3 regions of the Clostridium oceanicum genome follow, and region 2 is predicted to be linked to each of the others. Evidence: riboswitches for the same ligand, from Rfam matches in the RefSeq annotation. Region 2 holds a riboswitch; each other region holds the start of a gene.

Region 1 (3,275 bases), on a different contig from region 2:
TTAATGAATTTGAAGTTTACAAAAGATTCTATGTTGCTATAGATATAATTATCTTAATAATTGAAGAATTCCTTGTGGTTTTTGGTTTGATTGATAAAGCATTGCCTGAGTTGCTTGTACCAATATATTGTTTTTAGATAAATTCATCATTTCTTTTGCCATATCAGTATCCCTGATTCTACTTTCTGATGATATTAGATTTTCAGAGGAAGTAGATAAATTATTTATTGTGTGTTCTAATCTATTTTGATAAGCTCCAAGTTTAGCTCTAAAAGAAGAAACTTTTTCTATTGCTTTATCAAGGTCTTCTATAGCTGCTGTGCATTTTTCATGACTTGAAACATCTAAAGCATATTCTTTAATTTTCCTATTAGTGTTATTAATTATTCTCTTATTTAAGTTCTTTGTATGTGTTTGTGTGAATTTAATAGAGTTAGTATCTTTTATAGATAAATTAGAAATTCCAAGAGAATTTGCCCCCATATCACATAGCTCTATATTAAATGATTGATTTTTATTCGCTCCTGTTTGTAACTTTAGGTTTAATTTATTAGATTCAAATTTAATATCAAATGGACTATCTTGATATATACCTATCATTCGGACTAATTTTAAGTTGTTTTTTTCTACTTTTGATAAATCAAAATCTATTGAAGTGTAATTATCATTTCTTTTTATTGTATTAAATAAATTTAAAGCTGTAATATCTTTATTTTTTCCTATGTTGAATTCATTTTCTTTTAGTAGTTTATTATTTTTAGTGTTTCGTATCGCTATATATCTTTTCCCATCTAGTATTAATACATCACCATTTTGAAAGTTTTTATTTATTTTAAATAGCATTTCTTCAGTATTTAAATCACTTCCACCTTCTAAAGGAGTAGCTTTTTGTGGCTTGGCTATATTAGAAAGGGATGAAGCTGAACAGGTTATTTTTTTAAATAAATTTGTTGCATCATAATTTTTATTAAGTTCATTTTTTACGTCTTCTATTGTAGATGTAATATTTCCTGACTTATTAGTAGAAAGTATTATTTTAATGTTATAGTATGGTAGACTTTCAATTGTGTTTTTATTAGAAATTTTAGCTTTAACAAATGAATTACGTATATCTAAATATTGGTTATAATATTTAGGTTTTATGAACTCTAATTTTACGCAATTTCCTAATGATCCAGGAGTAGTATATTCCAAATTCAACCCTTGAATTGTTGTCTTAGCTGTGGTGAAATCTGGTTTGTTTTCTCTTTTTATTATAGTAATTTTATTTTTAACAGTACTTCCTTTAAATAATTTTTGATTATTAAATTCAGTGTGATTACTTATCTTGTTAACTTCTGATGTTAATTGATTTAGTTCATTTTGTATATGCTCTCTATCTTCCTTTGAATTTATATCATTAGATGCTTGTACTGCAAGTTGTCTCATTCTTTGAATGAGTGATTCAGTCTCTTTTAAAGCACCTTCTGCAGTTTGTAGTAAGGAAATACCATTTTGTACATTGTTTTTAGCTTGTTTTAAACCTCTTATTTGTCCACGCATTTTTTCTGATATTGAAAGCCCTGCACAGTCGTCACTAGCGCTATTAATTCTAAGTCCAGAAGATAATTTTTGGGTGGATTTATTTGATTGAAGAATACTTTTCATCATATTTGTATGTGTAGTTATTGCATTAGTATTAAGGTTAATTCTCATTAAAGGGTGCCTCCTTATTTAATTCCTATAATTTGTATACTTAATAAAAGTTGTTTTTTAGTTATAAATTTATTTAAAAAAATCAGATAAAAAAACCTATGTTCATTAAATTATGAACATAGGGTAGGTTGCATCACTAACTCCATACATACAAGATGCCCAATTTAAGTATGTATATCTACGTTTCCCTTAAGGTATAAAATTCTTTTAAATAGCTTATCTGTATAAATTTTCTTATTTACTAAATTTGATTTTTAAAGATATGTTAATTAACTAAAAAATTATAGTTTTTTTAATAATAAAAAAACCTATGTTCACAAAATTATGAACATAGGGTAGGTTGCATCACTAACTCCATGCATACAAGATGCCCAAATTGAGTATGCATATCTACGTTTCCCTGTTAATTATATATTCTTAAATAATATATGAAAATTATAGCATAAAACTAATAAAAATGGAAATGTTTGGAGTGGATTATAAGTAATTCGTAAGTTTTTATTACAAATTGTATAAAAACTTACGATATTGTAAGTTAAAACATTGCTTTTGTAAGTTGCTTCTATGGCTGCAAATTATGATAAACATTACAATATTAACTATAATAAAGATATTTGTTAAAATATTTTTGCTTCAAATAGTTAAAGTAAAATTATCAAGCAGGAGGAGATATATGGGTATTTTAAAAACAGAATTTACAAAAAAAATTAAAATCAAATCTAATAAAATATTAATGGTATTTTTTATATTTATGACCGTTGGTTGTATGTTTTTTAAACCTACATTAGAAACTGAAAATTTTCATATTGATAAGCAATATAAAAAAGTAATAGATACTAGAAGTACAGGAGTTATTGCTAATCAAAAATTTCAAAAAAAGATTGATTCACTAAAAAAAATTGCCGATTCTAATGTAGAAAGTATGGCTAAGTCCGCAAAAGAACAATTAAAAGATAAAAAATCAAATGGATATAAAGATATATTGTTTTGGCAAGTTTTCAATAGTAGAATAAATAACCCTTTAATGATGGTATATTTTTTAGCTTTTATAATAATGATGTTTTGTACAATTTATACAGATGAAGTAGTAAGTGGAGTAGATAACTTAATTCTCTCTAGCAAAAATAAATTTAAAGTATTAAATTCAAAATTATTATTAGGGGTATTGATTCCAAGTATTATATATATAATTTATTTAATATCTCAATTTGTACAGTTAACTTTTAAATATGGTACACCACAAAATGGAAATTTACAAGCTTTTAGAATATTACAGCCTCAAACACTATTGGATGGAAGTATTTCTATTAAAAACTTTATTTTAATTAAAGTAGGATTTATATTATTTTTATTAATAACATTTTCATTAATATGTGTTTTGTGTTCATTCTTATCTAAAACATCATTGAAAGCTATATCTTTAATTGCAGCTGTATTTGTATCATTTAAAGTTATACCTTATATGAGCTTCTTACCTAAAAAAATTATTTATATGTTTGGCAGTTTTAATTTCCCAGATTTATTTTTACCTGAATTTTCTGCTAAACCACCATATATATATCAGAATTCATTTTATGTAA
Region 2 (3,275 bases):
TCTGTAGGTTCTATTTCTAGGGAAAATTTTGTTAATTCTTCTTCTAAATAGGGCTTATTAAATATTTTAGTTAAAACTTTATAAGTAGCACAAATATCTGCTGTACTACTAGCAAGTCCCTTACCTTTTGGTATCTGACTTTTAATTTCTATATGAAATTTTTTATAAAAATCACTATATCCCCAATTTTCAAGGATTTTTTTCATAAACATACTAGCTTTAAAATTATTTCTATACTTTATGTTACTATATATTTTGCCTTCAGTTTTATTTAAAATTTTAAACTTATTATTTTTAAAATTTTTTCTAAAAATTCTTATATTATTAGTTTCTATAGTATTATTTATATTTAAATTATTAACTCTCACATTTTGATTCTTTAAATCATTCTTAAAAATTTTAACATTAGTATATAAATTTATAGGAAAAGATACTAAAATATCTTTTCCTTTAAAATTACCTTGAAGTACTTCTCCAAAGCTCCCTGGATATTTACTGTTATATTCCATAAACGGTCACCATTAATTATTTTCCATAGAATCTTTTATGTGATTTACATATATATTTTGAAATTCTTTATTTTCTCCTAATCCTTTAAGATATATCTCTACTTCAAAGCCTTCACTTTTTAATATATTTTTAAATGAGTCTTCATCATCTCCTGCCATATCACATTTTGCATGATCACCTGCTACAAGCATAAATGGCATTAATAAAACTTTTTTTATATCTTTTCCCTTAAGTTTTGGTATTACAGAATCTAAAGAAGGAACTCCTTCTACATTAGCTATGTATATATTACTATTTAGATATTCCTTTAAGTAATAATCATATTGAAAATAGGCTGCATTAGCTTCATGTTCTGTTCCGTGTCCCATAAGTATAACTGCTTCATCATTTTCTACTTTATTTGGCATTTGATTTTTCAATGCATCCACAGCTATTTTATAGTCTTTAGTTTTAAATAATAAAGGTCTTCCAAGTTTTATAGATTTAAAACTATCTTTATATTCTTTTACTGCAGTTTTTATTTTTTCATATTCTTCTCCAAACATAATATGTAAAGGCTGTACTATAATTTCTTCATATTGTTCTTTTTTTAATTTTTCTAAGGCTTCTTTGGGAGTATCTATTTTTATATTATCTCTTTTTAAAATTTTTCTTATTATCATATTTGAAGTAAATGCTCTTTTTATATCATAATCATTAAATTTATCTTTTATAATATTCTCTGTACTTTCTATAGAGTTTTTAAGTGCGTCTTTATAACTTGTTCCAAAACTTACTACAAGTATAGCTTTTTTATTTTTCATATTTTCCTCCTAAAGTTTAAAATATTTATATTATAATATGAGCCTATATTATAATTTTACCATATATAAAAATATAAAAATATTTTTTTATACTAGTTATATAGGATCCTTTCATTTTCATTTATACCCTATTTAAAATATTCTAATTAACCCTCCTAGTATAATTTTATAAATATATCATTATTAGTATATAAATATATTATTATCAGATATAAAAAAATCCTTGCAAAGAAAATAATACCATGCTATTATAATATCTATAAAATGTGTATATACACCTCGGGAGACTTTGATATACGTACTTATTTTGGGCATCTTGTATGTATGGAGTTAGTGATGCAACCTACCCTATGTTTATTTTAAGCATAGGGTTTATTTTATATAAATATATTAACTTGTAAAAAATAATATATCCTTTCAGGGAAACTTTGATATACATACTTATTTGGGCATCTTGTATGTATGGAGTTAGTGATGCAACCTACCTTATGTTTATTTTAAGCATAGGGTTTATTTTATATAAATATATTAATTTCTAAAAAAAGGAGATGACACCATGAAAAACAAAAGTAAAAAAAACATAGCAAATATATTATTGATTTCATTAATAATAAACATTTTGATTTCATTTGGAATTAACAATAAAGTATTTGCACACCCAACACTAGGTGATATAAATCATTACAATGGAATAGTTTTTGGAAACATGTCAGCTGAAAATGCAGACTCTGAAGGTCCAGTTGCAGTATTAGGAAATTTAAATGCTCCAACAAGTAATAGTGGAGAATCTTATTCTGTGTATATGGACTCTAGATCAGCAGTTATGGGTATACCATATCCTGTAAATGATTATTGCGCATTAGTAGTTGGTGGAACTCTCTCTAAATCAAGTAACCGAAATTCAAATTTAATGGCTCAAAGTGTTACAATAACAAATGAACAATTTAAAAACATATTTCCTAATTGGATGCATAGAGCAATAAGAGTACTCCCTAAACAAACAATTACAAATGCATTTGATGAGTATAAAAGGGATATTAATTCTGCAATCCAAAAAGTAAATAAATTATATGATAATTTTCCTAATAACTCAACTGATGAAAAAATAGTTCAATCCCCTACTAATGATAGGGTTAAAATCGCAAATATAAATAATATTGATGAACTTAAAAATGGCAATACAATTGACTTAGGTAATTTGGAAAATTCAGATTTTTTAATAATAAAATCCAATCAATCCTCTGTAAACTTTAATTTTGGAACACTTACATATAATGGAGATAGATTAACCACTACCTTCATTAAAAACAATAAGAATACTCTTGCTCAAGTATTTAAAAAAATATTATGGGTTTTCCCTAATGCTGATACAATTAATCTTTCATCTACTGAATTAGTAGGAAACGTTCTAGCTCCTAATGCTACTTTGACCGGTAGAGGTAACGCTATAGATGGTCAAGCAATAGTTGAAAATTTACACCAACGTCAAGGATTTGAACTGCATAGTTTTAGATTTGATTGGAATTTATTTAAAAACTTACAACTTTCTAAACCAGAAGTAGTTGAACCTCAGCCTGAAATAATTACTCCTAAACCACAAGTTATCGAGCCTCAACCTGAAGAATCAACACCATGGATTCCACTTACCCCTGCAAAAGAATCTATACCTTGGACTGAACTTACACCTGCAATACATACTATTCCATGGTATACACTTACTCCTGCAACAAAACAATGGACTGATACTTTTGTTACCCCTGAGCCTCAAGTACTACAACCTTTACCTAAACCTCAAGAAGTTCCTCCTTTAACTTGGACGGATACTTTTGTTACTCCTGAGCCTCAAATGCTACAACCTTTACCTAAACCTCAAGAAGTTCCTCCTTTAACTTGGACGGATACTTTTGTTACTCCTGAGCCTCAAATGCTACAACCTTTACCTAAACCTCAAGAAATTCCTCC
Region 3 (3,275 bases), on a different contig from region 2:
TAAAGCAGTACCTACTCCATCTAAGCCTAGAATAGAGCCTACATCTGATTCATCCTTATTCCAATCTAGAGTTATATTATTTTCCACAAAATCCTTAGCATTTAATTTAAAATCATCTATAAAATTGTCAAAAGAACTAATACTTGAATCTGTATTTAAAGTTATAGAGTTTTTTAATGCATCCAATCCGTTTTCTGTAGATGTTTTTATAGAATTCATAAAATCTTTGATATCACTAGAAGCATCTAACTTACTATTTAAATATTTCATTATTACATATGAAGCTGCATAATCTTTATCATCTCCAAGCCAATTAGCTCCATTTAGTAAATCTACTCCCCTTGAAATTAATTCATTTAGTTTATTATTATCAAATTCTCCCTTCAAATTAGAAATAACTTGTTTTAAGCGTTCATCAGCACCTATAACTAAATCAGCACTTCCTTCTTTAAACCAATCAGGTATAGAACTAATTTTGTCCATACCAAACTCAGAAATCATAGCTATATGACTAAATTCATGAGTAATTATTCTATCATAAGAAACTTTAAGATTACTATCATCCTGAAAATCCTTTAAATCTATATTCAAATTCAACTCTTCATTGTTACCAGAAACGGAAGATACCTCTCCCCCTAAATCTCCGTTGAAAATATTAATGTTTAGTTTAATGGGATCTTCTATATTAAGGCCTAATGCCTTATCTACTGTATTTTGAGCACCTTTAAGCCAACCAGATTTTAAACCATTTAAAATAAACTGCCTAACTTTATTATTACTTTCAGATTCAACATCAAAAACATTTCTAGAATTAAAATTAGTATTTTTAGATATACTATCTATTTCTAAAACCAATTCATCTATTTCCTTTTGAATACTTAATTTATCATCTAAAGTATTAGTATCATTTTTTGCACATACAGTTAGCTCTCTCATTCTTTGTAACATTTCAGTCATTCCTTTTAAAGCTCCTTCAGCCGTTTGTATAAGAGAAATTCCATCCTGTGCATTTTTTGAAGATCTATATAAACCTCTTATTTGAGATTTCATTTTTTCAGAAATAGCAAGTCCTGCTGGATCATCTTTAGCTTCATTTATTTTAAGTCCAGAAGATATTTTACTAATTGAACTGCTAAGGTTACTTAATGCTCTATTTGTATTTTTAAGTAAATTTTTTTGGTTATAAGTATTAATAAATATATAAATCCCCCCACTCTATAAAACAAAGGTATATACTGCTATGGAAACTATTCACTTCACTAAAATTATGATAAATTCCTATTATGGTAAAAACTTATGTTAAAAACTATTAACTTTACTAAAAATAAAAACGAAACCATATATCATAACTAAACTATTCGCTTACTAAAATAGAGAAAATACTTCCCCCTATTAAAACTATTCTCTCTACTAATAATAAAAACAAAACCCACCCCATACTCATAAAATCTTATGAATATAAGGTGGGTTGCATCACTAACTCCATACATATAAAGATGCCCAATTTATAATATGTATTTCACAGTTCCCTTTACAATATGTAATTTTTTATATTTAAAATTCAAACCGAATTTATAGTTTAACTTAGTTTCCAGTTTACAATCAATTAAAATCTTAGATACCATTGTCTTTAAATTAAAACATATTACAATATTTTACATGTCATTTATTATTATACTATAAATCTAAAGATATAGTTACAAATATATCCTATTTTTGAAAATAGTATGTGTTATTACCTAGGAACAATTATTAATTACTCAGATTATATCACATGAAGATTAGGAATTCAATAAATATTTCCAATTTTATTGGTTAAATAAACCATAGGATTAATAAATAAAGCAAATATCCCACTTAGAGGGTTTTAGAATTATCAAAAACAATATATAATTTATAATAAAATTAAAATATAAAAATAAATTAGATTGATAAAACCTTTTTACATAATTTTATATTAAAAACTTATAGAATCTTTTAAGTTTAGCCCTAGATCTTTAGCTTGTTTAATAGCTTCTATAACAAAATCATCATATATATATTCTGGATCGTGAGCATCTGAATTTACAATTACAGGTATATCCTTGTAGTTTTTAGCTACATACTGCCAAAATTCTTTATTAGGATAGTTTTTATTAACTCTTAATCCATTTGCATTATATTCTATAATAACATCATTTTTTATACAGGCTTCTAAAATTTCCTTAGCAATATTTTCGCAATGTTTATCCCATTTACTATAGCTATTCATAAATAAATCTGGATGAGCAAATATTTTAAATAAGCCTGTATTAAGAGCTTTTAAGGCCTCTTTTTTATATAAGCTTAATTCCTCTTTGGTTTCTGCAAAAAACATATCTACTATTTTATCATCATTTATAATTACAGCATGGTGTCCTAAAATAAGGTAATCCGTTAATTTAGATAACTCATCATAATAATCATGTAACTGATGAAAATATTCACATTCTAATGATTTTAAAACTTTTATAGAAGGATACTTATTATTAACTTCATCTATTTCTTTTAAATATGTTTTTAACTCTGAGTAGTCCATTCTATCACCAAGAACTCTACTATCTTTAAATGGAGCATGACAGCTTATTCCTATCTCTTCTAATCCCTTATTTTTTGCTGCTTTTACATATTCTTCTATCTCACCTTTAGCATGTTTACAACGATAATGATGTGTATGATAATTAGTTTTTTTCATCATACCTTCCTCTCTTTTTCTTTTTTTAATAATTTTTATATTTCAAGTTGTGATTTATATATAAGTTATCTACTATAATATACTTTTAGCTTCTAATATTCAAATATATAAAATACCTCTTTTAGCTAATCCTATAAATAAATCATTATTTTAATAGAAAATACTAATTTATTAAATACCCCAGGGAATCTTTCTAGGAAACCTTTACAATATTACAGTATAGTTTGACAAAATACGATATGAGAGTATAATACTTTTTATCAATATTTTTAAAGCTATTATTTTTTTATAAAAAACTATTATAATACTCCGATTACTTAATAATTCATACATATATCGAAAGAGGTGAGACTAGTTATATTAGATATATAGCTTAAGAAAAAATAATTAAATAATATAACAGAAGAAGAAATGAAATTAAGTAAAAATAACTTTATAACTTCAACTAAAATTTGTTCAGCCTTACTTTTTATATTTTTAGTAGAATATGGTTTTTTAGGTATTTATCCTGCCTTATTAGGTGCCCTTGCTGGACTACACTGTTATTTTGTAAATTCTAAAG

What was found. A riboswitch is a leader RNA that binds a small molecule or an ion and turns the genes downstream of it on or off. The one in region 2 is predicted to bind cyclic di-GMP.
Region 1: another riboswitch for cyclic di-GMP. It lies ahead of ABDZ71_RS05905 (flagellin N-terminal helical domain-containing protein); the one in region 2 lies ahead of ABDZ71_RS08680 (collagen-binding domain-containing protein).
Region 3: another riboswitch for cyclic di-GMP. It lies ahead of ABDZ71_RS10960 (flagellinolysin); the one in region 2 lies ahead of ABDZ71_RS08680 (collagen-binding domain-containing protein).

The regions. Positions count from the first base shown of each region.
Region 1 covers NZ_BAAACG010000006.1:521,709-524,983, forward strand. The annotation lists gene ABDZ71_RS05905 (flagellin N-terminal helical domain-containing protein) at 49-1,695, opposite strand; cyclic di-GMP riboswitch class II at 1,810-1,892, opposite strand; cyclic di-GMP riboswitch class II at 2,021-2,104, opposite strand; gene ABDZ71_RS05910 (hypothetical protein) at 2,369-3,275, shown strand, end outside.
Region 2 covers NZ_BAAACG010000008.1:557,293-560,567, forward strand. The annotation lists gene ABDZ71_RS08670 (GHMP family kinase ATP-binding protein) at 1-509, opposite strand, end outside; gene ABDZ71_RS08675 (sirohydrochlorin cobaltochelatase) at 522-1,313, opposite strand; cyclic di-GMP riboswitch class II at 1,587-1,670, shown strand; cyclic di-GMP riboswitch class II at 1,726-1,808, shown strand; gene ABDZ71_RS08680 (collagen-binding domain-containing protein) at 1,870-3,275, shown strand, end outside.
Region 3 covers NZ_BAAACG010000010.1:98,888-102,162, forward strand. The annotation lists gene ABDZ71_RS10960 (flagellinolysin) at 1-1,206, opposite strand, end outside; cyclic di-GMP riboswitch class II at 1,455-1,539, opposite strand; gene ABDZ71_RS10965 (histidinol-phosphatase) at 1,958-2,713, opposite strand; gene ABDZ71_RS10970 (FUSC family protein) at 3,125-3,275, shown strand, end outside.